DNA from 4 places in the Pseudomonas sp. NPDC087358 genome. Region 4 is predicted to be linked to each of the others. Evidence: predicted binding sites of a transcription regulator. Region 4 holds the regulator's gene; each other region holds the start of a gene.
What was found. The regulator FliA, encoded in region 4, starts transcription of late flagellar genes. The targets are predictions, from matches to a motif close to CTAAAGTTTNNNNNNNNNNNGCCGNTAA.
Positions count from the first base shown of each region.

Region 1: ACI2KS_RS28540 (methyl-accepting chemotaxis protein) is a predicted target of FliA. The motif match lies at 3,904-3,931, and genes of this name have one in related genera.
Region 2: ACI2KS_RS25320 (methyl-accepting chemotaxis protein) is a predicted target of FliA. The motif match lies at 3,475-3,502, and genes of this name have one in related genera.
Region 3: ACI2KS_RS07725 (methyl-accepting chemotaxis protein) is a predicted target of FliA. The motif match lies at 2,453-2,480, and genes of this name have one in related genera.

Region 1 covers NZ_JBJDOA010000020.1:41,089-46,465, forward strand. The annotation lists gene ACI2KS_RS28530 (DUF748 domain-containing protein) at 1-1,613, shown strand, start outside; gene ACI2KS_RS28535 (DUF2845 domain-containing protein) at 1,644-1,931, shown strand; gene ACI2KS_RS28540 (methyl-accepting chemotaxis protein) at 2,127-3,806, opposite strand; gene ACI2KS_RS28545 (HlyD family type I secretion periplasmic adaptor subunit) at 4,294-5,377, opposite strand, start outside.
Region 2 covers NZ_JBJDOA010000014.1:71,162-76,538, forward strand. The annotation lists gene ACI2KS_RS25300 (LysR family transcriptional regulator) at 1-934, shown strand, start outside; gene ACI2KS_RS25305 (hypothetical protein) at 919-1,083, opposite strand; gene ACI2KS_RS25310 (FAD-dependent oxidoreductase) at 1,127-2,674, opposite strand; gene ACI2KS_RS25315 (GFA family protein) at 2,876-3,364, opposite strand; gene ACI2KS_RS25320 (methyl-accepting chemotaxis protein) at 3,559-5,184, shown strand.
Region 3 covers NZ_JBJDOA010000003.1:192,457-197,833, forward strand. The annotation lists gene ACI2KS_RS07720 (hypothetical protein) at 1-574, opposite strand, end outside; gene ACI2KS_RS07725 (methyl-accepting chemotaxis protein) at 856-2,421, opposite strand; gene ACI2KS_RS07730 (lysostaphin resistance A-like protein) at 2,526-3,317, opposite strand; gene acnA (aconitate hydratase AcnA) at 3,826-5,377, opposite strand, start outside.
Region 4 covers NZ_JBJDOA010000003.1:88,303-93,679, forward strand. The annotation lists gene flhF (flagellar biosynthesis protein FlhF) at 1-527, shown strand, start outside; gene fleN (flagellar synthesis regulator FleN) at 647-1,480, shown strand; gene fliA (RNA polymerase sigma factor FliA) at 1,477-2,217, shown strand; gene ACI2KS_RS07270 (chemotaxis response regulator CheY) at 2,475-2,849, shown strand; gene ACI2KS_RS07275 (protein phosphatase CheZ) at 2,869-3,657, shown strand; gene ACI2KS_RS07280 (chemotaxis protein CheA) at 3,788-5,377, shown strand, end outside.

The sequences.
Region 1 (5,377 bases), on a different contig from region 4:
ACGTCACCACGCGCGACATCGACCTGCGCATCGCCCAGTCGTATGTCACGCCGTTCATTCGCCTTGAAGTGCGCAGTGGCATGCTCAACACCGATCTTGCGGTCGACCTGAAGAGCACAGAGCCGCTGGCGCTGGGCATCACTGGCAAAGCCCAGGTCGATCAGCTGCACACCCTGGACACCCTCAAGTCGCGAGACTTCGTGAAGTGGCAGCGGTTGAACGTCGAAGGCCTGAATTTCCAGCTCGGTGACAGCCTGAGCATCGCTGCGGTCAACATCGAACAACCTTACGCGCGCTTCGTGATCGCCGATGACCGCAGCACCAATATCGACGACCTGTTGATCCCGCAGCCGGCCGACAGCGCGCCCGCCGTGGCCAAGAGCAAGGCTGCGGCCAGCGCCGACAAACCGATGGGCATCCACATCGGCGAAGTGAACATCAACAACGGTTCAGCCAACTTCGCCGACTTCAGCCTCACGCCTAACTTCGCCACGGCGGTGCAGCAGCTGAGCGGGAAAATCGGCACCCTGGATAACCGCCAGAACACGCCGGCACCGGTGAACATTGCCGGCAAGGTCGACCGTTACGCGCCGGTTACCATCAAGGGCGCGCTCAACCCGTTCAACCCGCTGGCTAGCCTGGACATCGCCACCAGTTTCAAGCGCGTCGAGCTGACCACCCTGACCCCCTACTCCGGCAAGTTCGCTGGCTATCGCATCCGCAAGGGGCGGTTGAACCTCGACCTGCATTACCTGATCACCAAGGGCCAGCTCAAAGCCGAGAACAAAGTGGTGGTCGAGCAACTGCAGCTCGGTGAGAAAGTCGACAGCCCGGATGCCGTGAACCTGCCACTGAAGCTGGCGATCGCCCTGCTCAAGGATGTCGACGGCAAGATCTCCATCGAGCTGCCGGTCACGGGCGACCTGAATAACCCGCAGTTCAGCGTCATGCCGATCGTCTGGCAGACCCTGCGTAATCTGCTGGTCAAAGCCGCTGCCGCACCGTTCAAGTTCATCGGCGGGCTGATCAGCGGTGGCGGCTCGGAAGATCTGGGTACGGTGTCCTTCGCGCCAGGCTCCGATGAGTTGAGCGGCGAGGCCCAGGGCTCGCTGAACAAACTGGCGGCCGCCTTGAAAGAGCGCCCGGCACTGCGCCTGGAGATCGAAGGCACCAGCGCCGAAGCCAGCGACGGTCCGCTGATCGCCCAGCAGCGGCTTGAGCGTGAATATCAGAGCAGCTACTACAAGATCCTGCAGCGTCGCGGCGACAAGGTGCCCGCTCAGGCCAGTGACCTTAAAGTGCCGGATGACGAAAAGCCGCCGATGCTAGAAGGCATCTATCGCACGCGCCTGAAGCAGCAGCCACCGGCCGAGTGGGTCGATCTGGGCAAGGAAGACCGGCAGAACAAGATGCGCGATGCGGTGCTCAAATCCTGGAGTTCCAGCGCCCTGCTGTTGCGTCAGCTCGGCCAGGCACGCGCCGGCAGCATCAAGGATTATCTGGTCGACAAGGGACAACTGGCCGATGAGCGGGTCTATTTCGTCGACGCAAGCCTGGGCCAGCCGGAGAAAGACGGCCGCGTCATCAGCCCCCTGCATCTGGACAGCGAGTAACGACTTTTGAAGAGTGTGTTAACGAGGACCGTGACGATTCTCGGTTTTGCAGCGTTGAGCGGGCTGGCCCATGCCGACACGCTGCGGTGTGGCAGTCAGCTGATCAGCGCTGGCGACCGGATGTTCGAAGTGCAGCAGAAATGCGGCCAGCCGATCAGCCAGGACATCATCGGCTACAAGGAGACGGTCAATCATTACCGACAGGTCGATCAGGTGCAGGTCCAGGAATGGATCTACGGCCCGAACAACGGGATGTACCAATACCTGCGATTCGAAGGTGGGCGATTGATCCGCATTGATAGCAAGCGGGGAAGGTAGCGGACAGTTTTTGCGAAACGCCACGACACGTAGGAGCGTGGCTCGTCCCGCGATCTGCTGCGCAGCAGCAGCAGCGAAACCGGACAACTGCGCAGAATCAGACACACCGCGTTTCGCCGGTTTTGCTGCCAGTGCCTGGCAGGTCGCGGGACAAGCCGCGCTCCTACGGGGCAAGTATGGGTCAATTGCACTGCATCAAATCCTGAACTGCTTCACCAGCCCGCCCAGGCGATCCCCCAGATCGGTCAGGCTGCGCGCCGTCCGGGCACCGTTCTGCGCGTCGTCGGCGACGCTGTCCACCGCCTGGGCAATCTGCGTCATGCTGCGGCTGATCTCTTCCGCCACTGCCGTCTGCTCCTCCGATGCGCTGGCGATCTGCGCGTTCATATCATTGATCGTCTCGATCAGTTGCCCGATCGCATCCAGCGACGTGCCCGCCTCGTTGGCCAGCTCACCGGTGGTCTTGCCGGTATCGCTGGAACGACTCATGGCAACGGTGGCGTCCTGCGCGCCACGCTGCAACGAGTTGATCATGTCGTGAATTTCCTGGGTGCTCTGCTGGGTACGGCTGGCGAGCGCGCGGACTTCATCGGCCACCACCGCAAAACCGCGACCGGCATCTCCTGCCCGGGCCGCTTCGATTGCCGCGTTGAGCGCCAGCAGATTGGTCTGTTCGGCCACCGAACGAATGACATCAACCACCGTGGCGATGGACTGCACGTCCTGACGCAGATGGTCGAGCGATGAGCTGCTCTGGCCGATGTCGACGATCAGCGCATGGATGCTGTCGATGCTTTTATTGACCACGGTTTTCGCGTCCATGCCGACGTCGCTGGTTTTGCGCGCGGCCTGGGACGCGCCCTGAGCGCTGATCGAAACCTGATGCGCCGCCGACGACATCTCGTGGATGGCGGTGGCGACCTGATCGGTTTCCTGGCGCTGACGACCCATGGCCTGTTCGGACCGCTGGGCCTGCGAAGACATGTCGCTGACCAGGCCGTTGAGCTGCCCCGTCATCTCGGCGATCTGGCGCATCAGGCCGTGAATCTTCTCCACGAACTGATTGAAGGATTTGGCCAGCGCACCCAGCTCGTCGTTGCTGTTTTCCGGCAGGCGACGGGTCAGGTCGCCATCTCCGGCAGCGATGTCGTCCAGATTCTGCTTGATGACCAGCACCGGCTTGACCAGCCCGTTGCCCAGGAACACCGCGATCAGTGCCACGACCAGCAGGAACACCGCGACAATCGCCACGATCAATGCGGCGGAGGATCCGATGCGATCCTGCGTGGTGCTGGCGATCGCCGCCACCTGATTATCGATGTCGTCCAGGTTTACCTGAGTGCCAAACGCCAGGTCCCATTTCTGCAGATACGAGGTGTAGCCCAGTTTCGGGATGGGTTTGTCGCTGCCGGGCGTAGTCCAGTCATAGCGGAAGAAATGGCTGCCGTCTTTGGCCTTGTCCACCAGACCGCGGATCACGTAGACGCCGTTGGCGTCCTTGGCGTCGGAGAAGTTCTTGCCGATGTCCAGGTCCTTGTCGGCCCAGAACACCCGCACGTAGGCCGAGTTGTAACCGAAGAAGTAGCTGGCTTTGTCGTATTGTAGGCTTTTGAGGATCTTCAAGGCCTGATCCCGGGCCTGCATGTCGCCCGGCGCAGAGGCCTCGTAAAGAGGCTTGATCGCCGCTTCGCCGATCTGCTGGTAGTTCTTCAACGACAGCTTGCGCTCTTCAAGCAGCAGCGTTCGGGTCTGTTCGACTTCCTGAGTGGCCAGCTTCTGCAGCACGGCCCACGTGATACAGCTGATGACCGCAGCCAGTAACAGGCTCGGAATAATGGCAAGGAGGATGACCTTGCGGCGCAGGTTCAACGTCACGACGATTTCCTTGTAGGCAGGAAGTATCATTTTCGAGGATAAAAAATGATCAGTGTCTTGTGGTTATTGGTCGCGTGAACGACAGGTTCAGTAAACCGTATCGCTGGTTTGGCCCGGATCTTTAGCGCACGGCCGCAATAAATTACGACCGAAATATGTCACAAGGCTACTATCCTTGAGAAGGATTGAAAGCCATGACGGGAGCATGCCGGGTATTGGTTTGAGGGATGGATTTGGCGGGGTAATGCCGTGCTTTTGATTCTGGGCTACGTCCCGTAGGAGCGGGCTTGCCCCGCGAGCTGACGGGCACCGGCAGTAAAATCAGACGGTCCCGACAGATTAGACACACCGCGCTGGCAGTGTTTGCTGCCGCTTTGCGTCAGATCGCTGGCAAGGTGGAGCGCTACCCCGGCGAAGTCCCACGCCCTCCGGGCAGAAGCCGATTGGCAGCACGACATTGCTGCCGCGCTGCCGAATCAAGTGAGGATCAACGCTCGTGCAAGGCTTCGGCGCGAGCCTTCAGCACCGGCTTGAGCAAGTAGCTGAGGACGCTCTTCTTGCCAGTGATGATGTCCACCGAGGCGACCATGCCGGGAATGATCAGCAGCGGGTGCTCATCGGTACCCAGGTGGCTGCGGTCAGTGCGTAGCTTGATCACGTAGAAAGTGTTCTTCTTCTCTTCATCCTGAATGGTGTCGGCGCCGATCTGCTCCAGCTTGCCCTTGAGGCCACCATAAATGGTGTAGTCATAGGCGGTGAACTTGATCATTGCTTCCTGACCCGGATGCAGGAAGGCGATGTCCTGCGGACGGATACGCGCTTCGACCAAGAGGGTGTCGTCCAGCGGCACGACTTCGGCAATGTCGCTGCCTGGCTGAATCACCCCACCGACGGTGTTGACCAGCATCTGCTTGACGATGCCGCGCACCGGCGAAGTGACCATGGTGCGGTTGACCCGATCTTCCAGACCTTTGGCGGTGGACTGGGCCTTGGAAAGATTGGTGCGCGCTTCATTCAATTGCGTCAGGGCATCGCTGCGAAACTTGCCGCGGGTCTCGTCGATCTTGCGCTGGACCTCGGCGATGGCCGCCTGGGCCCGAGGAATGGCCAGGGTCGTGCCATCCATCTGCCCGCGGGTCTCCACCTCGGAGCGCTTCAGACGCAGGATATCCACCGGCGATACCGCCCCCTGGGCAACCAGCGGCTCGGACATGCCGATTTCCTGGCGCAGCAGGCTCAGGCTGTTGCGGTATTGCTCCTGCTTGGAGGCGAATTCGCGCAACTCCTGCTGGCGCTGGATCAGCTGCTGCTGAAGACCACCCACCTCATCGGCCAGTTGCTGACGACGACTCTTGTACAGCGACTCTTCGTTGGCGGCCTGGCTTGCGGCCGACTTGCGCGCTTCGGGGCTGATGTTCAGCGGACGATCATCGACTTCGGCGCTCAAACGTTCGACGCGCAGTTCCATGGAGACGCGGTCGGCTTCGGTTTCCCCGACGTTGGATGCGAAGCGGGTGTCGTCCAGACGAATCAACGGCGCACCGGCTTCGACGATCTGCCCGTCATGGGCG
Region 2 (5,377 bases), on a different contig from region 4:
GCTGAGCAACAACTCCCTGAGAAAAATCGATGTTCAGGACCTGATGGTGTTCGTGGCTGTTTATGAGCGCAACAACCTCACGCAAGTCTCGGACGCGCTGCATGTCAGCCCATCGACAGTCAGTTACTGCCTGAAGAAACTGCGCATCGGCTTCGAGGATGAACTGTTCATCAGTACCCGCAGCGGCATGCGGCCTACGCGCAAGGCGACGGCGATGCTGCAACACGTCCAGCAGATTCTCCAGGCGCTCGATCTGTGTCATTCAGGATTGCGCACCTTCGATCCCGGCAGCCAGCCATGGACCTTCACCGTTTGCGCGCCTGAGTATTTCGAGCTGCTGATCCTGCCGCATCTGCTGCGGCGCTTTATCGCCAGCGACTACCGAGTGGTGATCAACGTCTGCAAACCGCAAAAGGACCTGCCGGTCGAGGCCCTCAACGACGGGCGTTTCGATCTGGCGTTGTGCTTCGGTCCGGACTTCCATCGCCTGGCCAGGGGCCTCAATGCCCAAACCCTGCTGGAGGACGATCTGGTCTGCGTGGCCGATCAGCAATATGCCCCCGACACACCGATGATCAACGTTGACCTGTTCACGGCGCGCAACCATGTCTACCCCACACCCTGGGTTTGCGACGTCAACATGGTCGACGCCTGGTTGAGCGGACACGGACGCCAGCGGCATATCGCAGCGCGGGCCAATACCTACGGTTCGGCGTTGCAACTGGTGCACGGCACCGATTGTTTTCTCACGCTGCCGCGACGGGTACAGGCGCTGCTGGGTAACGAGCCCTGGCTTGCGGTACGCGAGTTACCGGTGGATCTGCCCGGGTTTTCACTGGATATGGTCTGGAGCGAACGCGCCGATCAGGACGAAGCCAATGGCTGGCTTCGTGAACAGATCGTCAGAGTCTGCGCGGATCAGGGTTTGTTGTGATTCTTGTCCTTGTCCTCATCGTTGCCGTCTGGCGGGGTGGGGTGGCGGGGTTGTTCGCCTTGCTGGTTGGCCTGCTTGTGCTGCTCACCGACCTTGGCGGCGTTTTCCGGTTTATGGTTCAGGTCTTCACGGCTGGATTGTTCTGGCATTGCTCATTCTCCGAATTGAAGCGCCGGGCGCAAGGGGCTGCGCTCAGTCGCCGATCTGTTTGATCAACATCAGTGCCTCATCCTTGAACAGCGGTTGCTTCATGCGCTCGGCGAGCAACGCCACTTCGCGCTCACGCTCACAGCCCACGACCGCAGCCACCACACCCTGTTTGCACATCAGGGCGAGAAACTCGAACGTTTCCGGCTCTCCCAGGTAGACAATCTCGTCCCACTCGGTGGCATGACCCAGGTAGTCCAGGCGCTTGCCGAAGTGATAGGTCCAGAAAAACGGCACGTCGCTGTAATGGCTCTCGCCGCCGAGCATGTTGCTGGCGGCGATACGCGCCTGCTGCTGGGCCAGGCGCCAGTGTTCTATGCGCTGGGGCTGGCCGTTGACCGGAAAGGTCGCGATGTCGCCCGCCGCCCATAGCTCCCGGCCGACGCGCATGCCGGCGTCCACGGCCAGGGAACCGTCCTTCTCCAGTTCGATGCCATCGACAAAGTGTGTGGCGGGCGAGATTCCGATGCCGATCAGGGCTAGATCGACCGGCAGCTTCTCGCCGTTATTGAGCACCACCGCTTCAAGACGCTTCTTGCCATTGTGGCCACCGCCCTCGAAACGGCTGACCTCCACATGGGTGCGAAACAGCACACCGTTCTGTTCATGCAGCGCGCGAATCGCTTTGCCGATGCGCTCGCCCAGTTGCGCGGCGAAGGGCACTTCATGGCGCGCCACGACCGTCACGTTCAGCTTGTGCTTGCGCAACGCCGAGGCTACCTCCAGGCCGATGAAGCTGTCGCCAACGATCAGTGCATTGCCGCCAGGCCGTGCCGCAGCCAGAATTTTTCTCGAGTCTTCACGCGAGCGCAGCGACAGCACCTGCGGCAGCTCCGCGCCCATGAGCGGCAAGACCCTTGGCTCACCACCGGTGGTGATCAATGCGGCGTCGTATTCAAAGCGTCGGCCATCGGCCAGGATCAGGCGCTTGTTGATGACGTCGAGCTTCATCACTTCGCCCTGAATGCGCTCGATGTGATTATCCGCGTAAAACGATTCCTCGCGCAGGGGTGGGACCTGATCCGGACGCATTTCTGCCGCGACGACAAATTTGCTCAGGGCCGTGCGGTCATAGCCTGGCGCAGTTTCCCGGTCGACCAGCAGCAGACGACCATTGAAACCTTTCTCGCGAAGCGCGCAGGCGGCGGCCGTGCCGGCGGCACCTGCGCCGATGATAATGAAACAGCGATCATCGGCAGCCAGAGTCCTGGGCTCGGTCTGAATGGGCTGATCGTCAACGTGAATCTGATCCTCAATGACCTGGGTCGGGTAGCGAATCAAGGCATCGAGCGCGGGTGGCTCGCACAGGCGTCCGTCGTCGATGGCAAATTCGGCTTTATGCCAGGGGCAGATCAGATGGCCGTTGCACACCGCGCCATCAGCCAGCGGTCCCCCTGCATGCGGACACTCTGCCTGATACGCCCGCACTTGCTCGCCATGGCGCACAAGCACGACCTTTTTCTCGCCAACTTCCACCTGAATGCCTCGATCCGGACGAAGATCGGACAGGCTGGCGACTCGATGCATTGCCATTGGATTTTCCTCCCAAGCTTTCTTTTGGGAGTCGATGGCGAGGGAAGAGGTTCAGAGAATCTGCCAAATGTCCCGTCGCCCCGCTTGCGCAGCGGAGGACGTCAGCTTGCTCATGAAGTATGAGTATCTGCGCGAACATGGCAGTTGTTGCCATGCCCGCGAGCAAGCGCCCTGCTGCGGGATCAGGGCATGACAAGGAGATCAGCGCACCAGACCCAGGCGCTCGTGCCAATCGGCAATCGACTCCTCGGGGTACTGTTCGAACTGCTGATCTTTGGGACCGGCCTGCACCTCGACCCACGAGGCCTTGGAATCGAGCAGCAGGTGGGTGTGCTCGGGCGGTGTCGGCAAGGGGGTGTCGATGGCGGAGGCGAAAGGGTGGATCAGCTCTGGCCACTGCGGACTGAACAACCACAAGCCGCTGCCGCAGTGCTTGCAGAAGTGCCGCTCGGCGCTGCTGGTATGGGTGGTGTGCTTTTCCTCGTCGCGCATCTTGGCGTGATAGATGGCGATGCTGTCTTTGCCCTTGACCTTAAGGCTTTTGGCATCGCCACCGAGGTTGATCGAATAGCCGCCTCCACCTTGGGTCTTGCGGCATATCGAGCAGTAGCACCGCTGGTAAGGGTAGGGGTGGACGCAAGTCAGGCTGAATTCCACCGCGCCACAATGGCAGGAACCTTCAAGATGCATGCTGATTTCCTCCGTCTGATCTGATCATCGGCTCATAGGTCTAGACCGCGCTGCCATCGGTAGTTCGAAGTTTTCTCGAACAGGCGTTCGGATCTTTCATCGAGCGTGCACTCAAGAAGCCATGCCCAGCGTCGATAGCGTAGGTCGTACGATGACTTTTACGACGCCTGCCCTACAACAATGAGCCCACGGTCATGAACTCACGCAATTTGACCATCGCCCGCCGCGCGGGCCTTGGATTTACGCTGATCTCCCTGCTTGTCGCACTTCTGGGCTGGTTTGCCCTGACGCAGATGTCGACCATCCGTCAAAGCGAGGTGGCGGTCGAAAGCAACTGGATGCCGAGCATCCGCCTGGTCAACGACATCCGAGAAGCCATGCTGCGCATTCGCACCATTTCTTTGCGCATGGCACTGGACACCGATCCCAAAAACGTCAGCGTCTATAAAGGGCAGATGGATGCCCGGGCCAAGGTGCTGGGCGACAAGCTGACCAGCCTGGACGGCTTCATCGATACCCCTGAAGAAAAACTGCTATACGACAAATTCCGCGCCACGCTGGGCGATTATCAGCGCGGCCTGGGCAGATCCTTCGTGCTGGCCGAAAGCGGCGATCTCAAGGCGCTCAATACCTTGCTGCTGGTGGACATGAAAACCGCCGTCGACAACTCCGGCACGCAGCTGGGTGATCTGGCCGATTTCTACTCGCATCAGGTCGAGCTCGAAGGCATGGCGGCACAGGCCCAATACGCTCAATCGCGCAACGTGGTGCTGGTGTTCGTGCTGGTGGCAGCGTTGGCCACGGTGATCCTCGCGTTGTGGCTGACCCGCAGCATCATCGTGCCCCTTGAGGAAGCGGTCAGCGCCGCCGAGTTCGTGGCCAAGGGCGATTTGACCCACGATATCCGCGTCGAGGGCAAGGATGAGGTGACCCGTCTGTTACGTGCCTTGCAGCAGATGCAAAACAACCTGCGTAGCACCTTGAGCCTGATTGGCAGTTCCGCCAGCCAGCTGGCCTCGGCGGCCACCGAACTCAACTCGGTGACTGAAGACAGCCACCGCGGCCTGCATCAGCAAAACGCTGAAATCGAACAAGCGGCAACGGCGGTCAACCAGATGACCTCGGCCGTGGAGGAAGTGGCGCGCAACGCGGTGTCCACCTCTCAGGCGTCCAGTGAGTCCAGCGACGCCGCTCAGGAAGGCCAGGCACGGGTCATCGAAACAGTGACCTCGATCCAGACGCTGTCGGGCAATGTGCAGCACACCTCGGTGCTGGTGCAAAGCCTGGCCAATCAGTCTCAGGACATCGGCAAGGTGCTGGACGTGATCCGCTCCATCGCCGAGCAGACCAATCTGCTGGCGCTCAACGCGGCCATCGAAGCTGCCCGTGCCGGCGAGTCGGGTCGCGGGTTTGCCGTGGTGGCCGATGAAGTTCGCGCACTGGCGCATCGCACTCAACAGTCGACGCTGGAAATCGACAAGATGGTCTCGACCATGCGCAGTGGTTCCACCGAGGCGCTGGAGTCGATGCAGGTCAGTCGCTCGCGGGCGGGCGAAACCCTGGAACTGGCTCAGGGCGCCGGCGAGTCGCTGACCCGCATCACCTCGTCGATCAACCAGATTTCCGAGCGCAATCTGGTCATCGCCAGTGCCGCCGAAGAGCAGGCCCACGTGGCGCGCGAAGTGGATCGCAACATCGTCAACATTCGCGATCTGTCGCTGCAATCCTCGTCCGGGGCCGATCAGATCAGCGCGTCGAGCAACGAATTGTCGCGTCTGGCAGCTGAGTTGAATCAGGTGGTCACCCGCTTCCGGGTTTAAGCGGCCGCGCCATCTGCTTTTGCGCCCCCTGAGCCGGCCACGGAACGCCGCCCTGTAGGAGCGGGCTTGCCCCGCGAGCTGGCGCGAAGCGGCAGAAATCCGCTGTACGGGGTGTGTCTGGACAAACCAGGACGTCCGGTTTTACTGCCGGTGCCCGGCAGCTCGTCCGGATGCGGTCCAGAGGCAAGCCCGC
Region 3 (5,377 bases), 100 kb from region 4:
GGCTTTGCATGAGTTCACGTTCAAAATCGATCTCGATGGGGCGCAGGCTCAGCTCATCGGCCTGCACGGTGTGGGTCGGGCCCTGGACGCCGTTGCACAGTGTCTGGATCACATCGCCCTGCTCCATGCCGGCATAACCAGGCAATAGGCCGGTGAGGCGGTCGCCGAAGCTTGCGTTGGGGAAAATCAGCGGGGCAAGCAGGGCTGCGCCGGGTGGGGTGCGGTCGACTTTCAAGGAGACCCTTGGAGAGGGCATAGAAGCGCCGGTAATAGGACTGACCGCAACATACCCCAGTTGATACGTACCGTTTTCAATGAGTAGATGTTCACTGAGATGAACGGTAATCATGTCATAGGCATTATCTGCCGCGGTGATGGTCCGCTTGTCACCTACCCATTCATCATCAAGCGTCAGTTGAAAGTAATAGCCTGGCTCAGCTGCCGGCCAGACCATTACTTGAACGGGAACTGGCGTTTCCAGATCAGTTGTTTTCAATAGCCCATCTTCGGCATAGGCAATGGAAACAATCGGCGGGGTTAACGGAATTCCGCTTCTAGTGCTTGTGTCAGTCATAATATTCTCCATAAATACGGTCGCCGCAGGTGTGCGGGGGGGAAATGCTCGCTAAATTAATTGTCTAGATCAGCAATCAATACCCCTCGGGTATTAATTATTTATCGCTGATCTGAAATTCAACTAATAGCGATTCAATCCCGCTGTCAACCCTGTGCCCGCCCTTAAAGCCGCTTAAAATAACCAGCACCGACAACTTCAGAAACGTCCTACTTTCTTACCGCCCATAAAAAAGCCCCGACAGGTGCGCTGTCGGGGCTTGGGGTATTGCGCGCCGGGTTTTAGCGGTTGAAGCGCTCGACCAGCGAATACTGCGTGTTGGCGGTGTGGGTCAGTTCGGCGCTCAGGGTGGCGGAGCGGCGGGCTTCATCGGAGGTCTGGTCGGCCAGCTGGGCGATGGTGCTGATGTTGCGGCTGACTTCTTCGGCGACCGAGCTCTGCTCTTCGGTGGCGGCGGCGATCTGGGTGGCCATGTCGGTGATATTGGCCACTGCATCGCTGATACCCACCAGCGCCTTGTCGGCCTCCAGCACCTGCTCGACCCCTTCCTCGGCCTGACGGCGACCGGTGTTCATGGTCTGCACGGCGTTGTTGGCGGTGGTTTGCAGCTTGGCGATCAGCGCGTGGATCTGCCCGGTGGATTCGGTAGTGCGCTGCGCCAGCTGACGCACTTCGTCGGCCACGACCGCAAAACCGCGGCCCATCTCGCCGGCACGCGCGGCCTCGATGGCGGCGTTGAGCGCCAGCAGGTTGGTCTGGTCGGCAATGCCTTTGATCACGTCGACCACGCCGCCGATTTCGTCACTGTCCTTGGCCAGTTGGGTCACGGTCAGGCCGGTTTCCCCCACCGATGCCGACAGGCGCTGGATCGCCTGCCGGGCTTCGCCGGCAATGTCGCGGCCGCGGCGGGTCAGTTCATTGGCCTGCTGCGTGGCGTCGGCGGTGCGTTGTACGTGGTTGGCCACTTCCTGAGTGGTGGAGGCCATCTGGTTGATCGCCGTGGCGACCTGTTCGGTTTCCACGCGTTGACGCTCAAGCCCCTTGGAGCTGGCCTGGGCCAGACAGTCGGACTGCCGCGCCTGGGCGTTCAGGTGTTCGGCGGTGTCCTGCAAGCGGGTGAGGCAGGTCTTGAGTCGCGCTTCCTGGCTGAGGATGGACATTTCCAGACGCGCTTGCGGACCGCGGCTGTCGGTGTACATCTGCGCAATCAGCGGATCGGAGGTGGTCTGCTCGGCCAGACGCAGCAGGCGCTTGATGCCGCGCTGCTGCCAGCTCAGCCCCATCAGGCCCAGCGGTACCGACAATCCTGCGGCCAACGCGAAGCCCCAATAAGAGTTGAGCCATACACCGATCAGAAAACTCAGCTGGCTGACCAGGATGAACGGCAGCCAGTCCTGCAGCACCGGCAGCCACTTGTCACGGCTCGGCACGGCGGCCTTGCCGCTGTTGAGGCGCTGGTAAAGGGCTTCGGCGCGGCGAATCTGTTCGGCGGTGGGCTTGATGCGCACCGATTCGAAACCGACCACTTGCTTGTTCTCGAAGACCGGCGTGACGTAGGCGTTGACCCAGTAATGATCGCCATTTTTGCAACGGTTCTTGACGATGCCCATCCACGGCAAGCCCTGCTTGAGGGTGCTCCACATGTGCTCGAACACCGCCGACGGCACGTCGGGGTGACGCACGGTGTTGTGCGGTGCCTTGAGCAGCTCCTCATAAGAGAAGCCGCTGATTTCAACGAACGCGTCGTTGCAGTAGGTGATCACGCCACGCGCATCGGTGGTGGAGATCAACCGTTGCTGCGCTGGGAAGGTCCGTTCGCGTTGGGTGATGGGCTGGTTATTGCGCATAAGCTGTTCAATCCGGGAAGGCTTTGACGAGTTATCGGCGCCGCTGCCAGGAAATTAAGCATTTTGTGAACTGCGTCATGGGACGGTTTGTCGCGTATCAATATTCAGCGGTTGAACATCGGGTAGGTGAACAGGCTGAAATGCGCCAGATTGAGCCCGAAATGGGTGATCACCGCCGCTGGCAACCCGCCGAACCGGTAGGCGATGCCGTAGCCGACCCCGGCCATGCCCGCCAGCACCATCCACTGCCAGCCGGCACCGACGTGCGCAAGGCCAAACGCCAGCGAGGCGATCAGGATGGCCAGCGTTCGATGGTAGGGCAGGCGCTTGAGCAAGCGGCTCAGGCCGCCCTGGATATAGCCGCGAAAGACCAGCTCTTCGGTGAGGGTTACCAACAGCAGGTTGTTGACCACCCAGATGCCGGATTGCTCGGGCCACTGCGGTGTCCAGCCGATCAGGCCCATCGACACCGCGCTGACCAGGCACACGGCCGTGGTGACCGGCAGGGTCAGGCCCGTGGTGATCAGCATGCGCCGCGGGTTCACGGCGGTGAACACCCAGGGGCAGGCCAGTACCACCCAGAAGCCGATCAAGGGTTTGTCCAGATTGAGGTACATCGAGAAGGGTGCCGCTTGTGGGCTCAGGCGTACCGCGGCAATGGCTCTGGCGCTGAAGAAACCGGGCAGCCAGTGGCATGCCAGCGAAACGGCCAGGGCGATGAACAATCCATGACCAAAGCCGCGCACCAGCCAATGGCTGAAATGACTGACGCAAATCCCCGCCATGATCAACAGCCCGACGATCACCGTGACCGGGATGCTCAGTTGCCCGTACACCAGCGCAATGCAATAGCCCAGAGCCAGCATGATCAGCGTGGCCCAGCGAAGCGCCGGCATGATGTCGTCCTTGAGCGTCGGAGAAGGCGGCGATTTTAACGTTGATTAAACGGATATGCATGTAGGAGACGGATGAAAGGTATCTGATGATTCGGTGGAATTCTCAGTCGCCGGTGTAGGGCGTTTCTGGCAATGGCTGCATTCATCTGCTTCCGGCGGGAGGTGGGCATTGCGCCGGTCCGGCAGCTTCCACCGCCTCTGGCCAGAATCACAAGCAGGCGGCGCACTAGAGGGATCGTGCCCACGCTCCGCGTGGGCATGCAGCTCGTGACGCTCTGCGCCACCCAGCAGACGACGCCGAGCTTCTGGTGAGGTGCTACCACGCAGAGCGTGGGAGCGATCAATCACGCGGCGATAGATGTCGCATGGGATCGTTCCCACGCTCCGCGTGGGAATGCAGCTCGTGACGCTCTGCGTCACCCAGCAGACGACGCGGAGCGTCTGGCGAGGTGCTACCACGCAGAGCATGGGAGCGATCAAGCACGCGGCGATAGATGTCGCATTTACCTCACGACGCGATCAACTGGCGCAGCACGTAGTGCAGGATGCCGCCGGCCTTGAAGTATTCCACCTCGTTCAAGGTGTCGATGCGGCACAGCACCTCGACGTTTTCCTGTTTGTCGTCTTCGCGGGTGATCTGCAGGGTCAGGCTCATGCCCGGTTGCAGGATCGCGCCGGTCAGGCCGGTGATGTTAAAAATCTCCTTGCCGTTGAGCTCCAGGGTCTTGCGACTCTGACCGTTCTTGAATTGCAGCGGTAACACACCCATGCCCACCAGGTTGGAGCGGTGAATGCGCTCGAAACTCTCGGCGATCACTGCCTTGACCCCCAGCAGGTTGGTGCCTTTGGCCGCCCAGTCGCGGCTGGAGCCGGTGCCGTACTCTTGCCCGGCGATGACCACCAGCGGCGTGCCTTCCTGTTGATAACGCATGGCGGCGTCGTAGATCGGCAGCTTCTCATCGGTCGGCACATGCAGGGTGTAGCCGCCTTCCTCGTTACCCAGCATCTCGTTGCGAATGCGGATGTTGGCGAAGGTGCCGCGCATCATCACTTCGTGGTTGCCGCGACGCGAACCATAGGAGTTGAAGTCCTTGGGCTCCACGCCTTTGCTTCGCAGGTAACGGCCTGCCGGGCTGTCGGCCTTGATGTTGCCGGCCGGGGAGATATGGTCGGTGGTCACCGAGTCCCCGAGCATCGCCAGGACCCGTGCCTGCCGAACATCGGCGATGACCGGCAATGGCCCGGCCACGTCATCGAAAAACGGTGGATGCTGAATGTAGGTCGAATCGTGCTGCCAGACATACGTCGGATCTTTCGAGACCTGGATCGCCTGCCATTGCTGATCGCCGGCGAACACCTCGGCGTATTCCTTGTGGAACATGCCGGTGCTGACATTCAGCACCGCGTCGGCGATTTCCTTTTGCGTCGGCCAGATGTCACGCAGGTAGACCGGCTTGCCGTCGCTGCCTTCACCCAAGGGTTCGGTACTCAGGTCGATGCGCACGCTGCCAGCCAGCGCATAGGCCACCACCAGCGGCGGGGACGCCAGCCAGTTGGTCTTGACCAACGGATGCACGCGACCTTCGAAGTTGCGGTTACCGGAAAGCACCGAGGCCACGGTCAGGTCCGATTGCTGGATGGCTTTTTCGATCGGGTCGGGAAGCGGGCCGGAGTTACCGATACAGGTCGTGCAGCCGTAACCCACCAGATCGAAACCGAGCTTGTCCAGGTACTCGGTCAGTCCGGCGGCATTGTAGTAGTCGGTGACCACCTTGGAACCGGGCGCCAGCGAGCTTTTCACCCAGGGCTTGCGTTGCAGGCCTTTCTCCACGGCTTTTTTCGCCAATAGACCTGCGGCCATCATCACACTGGGGTTGGAGGTATTGGTGCAGGAGGTGATGGCGGCGATCACCACTGCGCCGTTTTTCAGACGATAGGTTGCGCCCTCGTATTGATATTCGGCCTCGCCAACCTGTTCGGCATTGCCCACCGCCACGCCACCACCGCCTTCGCTCTCAAGACGGCCTTCTTCGTGTTTGCTGGGTTTGAGGGCCAGGCCA
Region 4 (5,377 bases):
AGGAGCAACTCAAGACACTGGGGCGTATCCTCAATGTGCCGGTGACGCATGTCGATCCGGGGCAGTCCCTGGCGCAGGCGCTGGAGCCATTGCTGCGCAAGCGCGTGGTGCTGATCGATACCGCAGGCCTTCAGGCCAGCGATCCGGCACTGCGTTTGCAACTGGAAAGCCTGGCCGGTCGCGGCATCAAGGCGCGCAATTACCTGGTGTTGGCCACGACCAGTCAGAAACAGGTGCTGTCGGCGGCCTATCACAGTTACAAGCGTTGCGGTCTGGCCGGGTGCATCCTGACCAAGCTGGACGAAACCGCAAGCCTGGGCGAAGTGCTGAGCCTTGCGGTGACACACGAATTACCTGTGGCCTATCTGACTGATGGCCCACGGATACCCGATGATCTGCATCTGCCGCGTCGACACCAGCTCGTAAGCCGAGCCGTGAGTGTGCAGATGCAGGAGGAGCCTAGCGAGGAAGCGATGGCGGACATGTTTGCGGATCTTTATCACAGCCCCGGCAAGCGTGCGGGCTAGGTTAAGGAAAATGACAGTGGAATATACCTGCATCGGTGGTCTGCCACGCATTGTTCACACAGTGAACGTGCAGCCCGAAATGTGGCTTGGGTCTGAGCAAGACAAGGTAAAAAATTAACATGGGCAGCATGCATCCCGTACAGGTTATCGCGGTCACCGGTGGCAAAGGTGGCGTAGGCAAGACCAACGTGTCAGTGAACCTCTCGCTGGCCCTGGCCGAGCTTGGGCGTCGCGTCATGTTGCTGGACGCCGATCTGGGTCTGGCCAATGTCGACGTACTGCTGGGGCTGACCCCCAAACGCACCCTGGCGGACGTCATCGAGGGTCGCTGCGAGCTGCGCGATGTCCTGTTGCAGGGGCCGGGCGGCGTGCGCATCGTACCGGCGGCTTCCGGCACCCAGAGCATGGTTCACCTGACCCCGGCGCAGCACGCAGGCTTGATTCAGGCGTTCAGCGACATCGGCGACAACCTGGATGTGCTGGTGATCGACACCGCTGCCGGGATCGGCGAGTCGGTGGTCAGTTTCGTCCGCGCCGCCCAGGAAGTGTTGCTGGTGGTGTGCGACGAGCCGACCTCGATTACCGACGCCTATGCCTTGATCAAGCTGCTCAACCGCGACTACGGCATGAACCGCTTCCGGGTGCTGGCCAACATGGCACAGAGCCCGCAGGAAGGGCGCAACCTGTTCGCCAAGCTGACCAAGGTCACTGACCGGTTCCTCGACGTGGCCCTGCAATACGTAGGCGCCGTGCCGTATGACGAATGCGTGCGCAAGGCTGTGCAGAAGCAGCGTGCGGTGTATGAAGCGTTTCCCCGTTCCAAATGCGCGCTGGCGTTCAAGGCCATTGCGCAGAAGGTCGATACCTGGCCACTTCCGGCGAACCCGCGTGGTCATCTTGAATTTTTCGTTGAACGCCTGGTTCATCAGACCAGCGCAGGGCCAGTGTCATGACAGCAAGCGGCTATCGCATGTACAGCAAATCATCCAAAGATTCCCAGTATGAGCTGATCGAGCGTTATGCCCCTTTGGTCAAGCGCATCGCTTACCATTTGCTGGCGCGTTTGCCGGCGAGTGTGCAGGTCGAAGATCTGATTCAGGCCGGGATGATCGGCCTGCTTGAAGTGTCGACCAAATACGATTCCACCAAGGGTGCGAGTTTCGAGACCTACGCGGGTATTCGTATCCGCGGCGCAATGCTCGATGAAGTGCGCAAGGGGGACTGGGCACCGCGCTCGGTTCACCGCAACACACGCATGGTCAGCGACGCGATTCGTGCAATTGAAGCAAAAACCGGCCGCGACGCTAAAGATCACGAGGTTGCTGCCGAACTTCAATTGAGTCTCGATGATTATTACGGGATTTTGAACGATACCTTGGGCAGTCGCCTGTTCAGCTTCGACGATCTGTTGCAGGACGGCGAGCATGAGGGACTGCACGAGGACGGCGCGAGCCAGTCGCTCGAACCGTCACGTGATCTGGAAGACGAGCGCTTCCAGAGCGCATTGGCGGACGCCATTGCCAACCTGCCCGAGCGTGAACGCCTGGTGCTGGCGCTGTACTACGACGAAGAGCTCAACCTCAAGGAAATCGGTGAGGTCCTGGGTGTCAGCGAGTCGCGGGTCAGCCAGCTGCACAGCCAGTGTGCCGCACGCCTGCGGGGACGGTTGGGAGAGTGGCGGGCGCGTTGATGCATCGGGCGCAGACCGTGGTGTCTGCGTGCTGGATGCAAGACCGGCTTGCAAGATGTGTGGGAACGCAAAAGTGACAAGGCAGGAGCCGGTCGAATCAGGTCTTCAACAGGTCCGGTTCCGCTGTGCTCATGCCCGGTTTCTTCGAAAGACCCCCTCGTTTTCGTGTAACCGGTGTGTTGTGCCGGTATTGATTGAACGCGCGTCCAGGTGCTGGGCGCGTTAAAGACTGCTTGGAGGTCGAATTGGACAAGAACATGAAAATCCTCATCGTTGATGACTTCTCAACGATGCGGCGGATCATAAAAAACCTGTTGCGTGACCTTGGGTTCACCAACACGGCCGAAGCGGATGACGGTACCACCGCATTGCCGATGCTGCAGAGCGGCGCTTTTGACTTTCTGGTGACTGACTGGAACATGCCTGGCATGTCTGGCATCGACCTGCTGCGTCAGGTGCGTGCCGACGAGCGTCTGCGCAGCCTGCCGGTGCTGATGGTGACCGCCGAAGCCAAGCGCGAGCAGATCATCGAAGCAGCTCAGGCCGGCGTTAACGGCTACGTGGTGAAGCCTTTCACCGCCCAGGTGCTCAAAGAGAAGATCGAGAAGATATTCGAGCGCGTCAATAGCTGATGTCCGCTGCGAGGGCGCTATGGATTCCAAAGATTCGACGATGGGTGACTTTGAGTCGACCCTGAAGAAACACGCGCAAGAACTGGTCGACAGCCTCGAAAAAGGCAAGTTCGGCGAGGCCGTGCAACTTATCCATGAGCTCAATCAGACCCGCGATCGCGGCCTGTATCAGGAAGTTGGCAAGCTGACGCGTGAACTGCACAGTGCGATCGTCAATTTTCAGATTGACCCGCACATGCCGCAAGCCGAAGAAGTGTCCCAGATCACCGATGCCACCGAGCGCCTGTCGTATGTTGTCAGGCTGACGGAGGGTGCGGCCAACCGCACGATGGATCTGGTGGAACAGAGCACGCCGCTGATGAACGGCCTGAGCGCCGACGCCAAGGCGCTAAGCGTCGATTGGGGTCGCTTCATGCGTCGCGAGATCGGTGCCGAAGAGTTCCGGGACCTGGCTCGTCGCGTCGATGGTTTTCTGACGCGCAGCGAAAAAGAGACCCATGAGGTCGCCAGCCACCTGAACGACATTCTGTTGGCTCAGGATTACCAGGACCTTACCGGTCAGGTGATCAAGCGCGTGACCACACTGGTGACCGAAGTCGAAAGCAACCTGCTCAAGCTGGTGCTGATGGCAAGCCAGGTGGATCGCTTCGCCGGGATCGAGCACGACCAGGAACTGTTCCGTAAGCAGAAAGAAGAAGAAAAACTTCATTCCAAGGGTGAAGGTCCGCAGATTCATGCCGATAAACGTGAAGACGTCGTATCCGGTCAGGATGATGTAGACGATCTGCTATCGAGCCTTGGCTTCTAGATTCTAGATACTGAGTTCTATGTGAAAGTGGCTGTGGGTCTGGCGTGCGAATGCTTCGACGAAGGCAATGCGCGCAGACCCTTGCACAGCCCCTGGATCGGTTTGACGGTTAATTTTAGGAGCACCCCCAATGAGCTTCGGCGCCGATGAAGAAATCCTTCAGGATTTTCTGGTAGAGGCCGGCGAGATTCTGGAGCAGTTGTCCGAGCAACTGGTCGAGCTGGAAAGCCGACCGGATGATGCGGACCTGCTCAATGCAATTTTTCGCGGTTTTCACACTGTAAAAGGGGGCGCCGGCTTCCTCCAGCTCAACGAGCTGGTTGAATGCTGCCACATCGCCGAGAACGTGTTCGACATCCTGCGCAAAGGTGAGCGCCGGGTCGATGCCGAACTCATGGACGTTGTGCTCGAAGCGCTGGACACCGTCAACAGCATGTTCGGTCAGGTCCGTGAACGCACGGACGTCACCCCGGCCACGGCCGAGTTGCTCGCAGCGCTGTCGCGGTTGGCCGAGCCTGCGTCGGCTGATGAAGTGGCGGCTGAACCAGCAGCGCTCGTCGAGGCCGTCGCCGAGGCGCCGTCCGAAGACATCACCGACCTGGAATTCGAACAACTGCTCGATTCGCTCAACGCGGTCAAGGCCCAGGCAGCCGGTGCTGCTGCGCCCGCCGCCGTGTCCACGCCAGCGCCAGCTGCAGCGCCGGCCAGCGATGACATCACCGATGCCGAATTTGAATCGTTGCTCGATCAATTGCATGGCAAAGGTCAGTTCGCGGTCGATGCCGTGGCGCCTGTGGTGCCGGCGACAGCCGCTGCGCCTGCGGCCAGCGACGAGATCACCGATGACGAATTCGAAGCGCTGCTCGATCAGCTGCACGGCAAGGGTTCATTCTCGCCTGAAGGCAGTGCCGCCCCGGTCGCCGCTGCACCCGCACCTGCCGCTGCGCCAAAAGCCGCAGCTTCGGATGAAATCACCGACAACGAATTTGAAGATCTGCTTGACCAGTTGCACGGCAAAGGCAAGTTCGAGCCGGCGGTAGCCGCCAGTGCTGCGACTGCCGCGGCGCCGGCCAAGAAGGCCGAGGCGGTCACGCCTCAGGCAGCGAAAGTCGAGCCTGCCAAGGCCCCTGCTGCGTCCGCACCTGCTGCGGCACCGGCCAAGGCCGCTCCGGCTCCGGCCGTTGCCCGCGCCCCTGCTGCGGCGGGCGAAAAGGCACCGACCGAGGCCGAAACCACCGTACGGGTCGACACCGCGCGGCTGGACGAAATCATGAACATGGTCGGCGAACTGGTGCTGGTGCGTAACCGTCTGGTGCGCCTGGGTGCCAACAGCGCTGACGAGGCCATGTCCAAGGCCGTGTCCAACCTGGATGTGGTGACCGCCGACCTGCAGACCGCGGTGATGAAAACCCGCATGCAGCCGATCAAGAAGGTCTTCGGTCGCTTCCCGCGACTGGTCCGCGATCTGGCGCGTCAACTCAAGAAAGAAATCAACCTTGAACTGGTCGGTGAAGAAACCGACCTGGACAAGAACCTGGTCGAGGCCCTGGCCGACCCGTTGGTGCACTTGGTGCGCAACGCGGTGGACCACGGCATCGAATCGCCGGAAGAGCGCGAAGCCTCGGGCAAGGCCCGTGGCGGGCGCGTGGTGTTGTCGGCCGAGCAGGAAGGCGATCACATCCTGCTGTCGATTTCCGATGACGGCAAAGGCATGGACCCA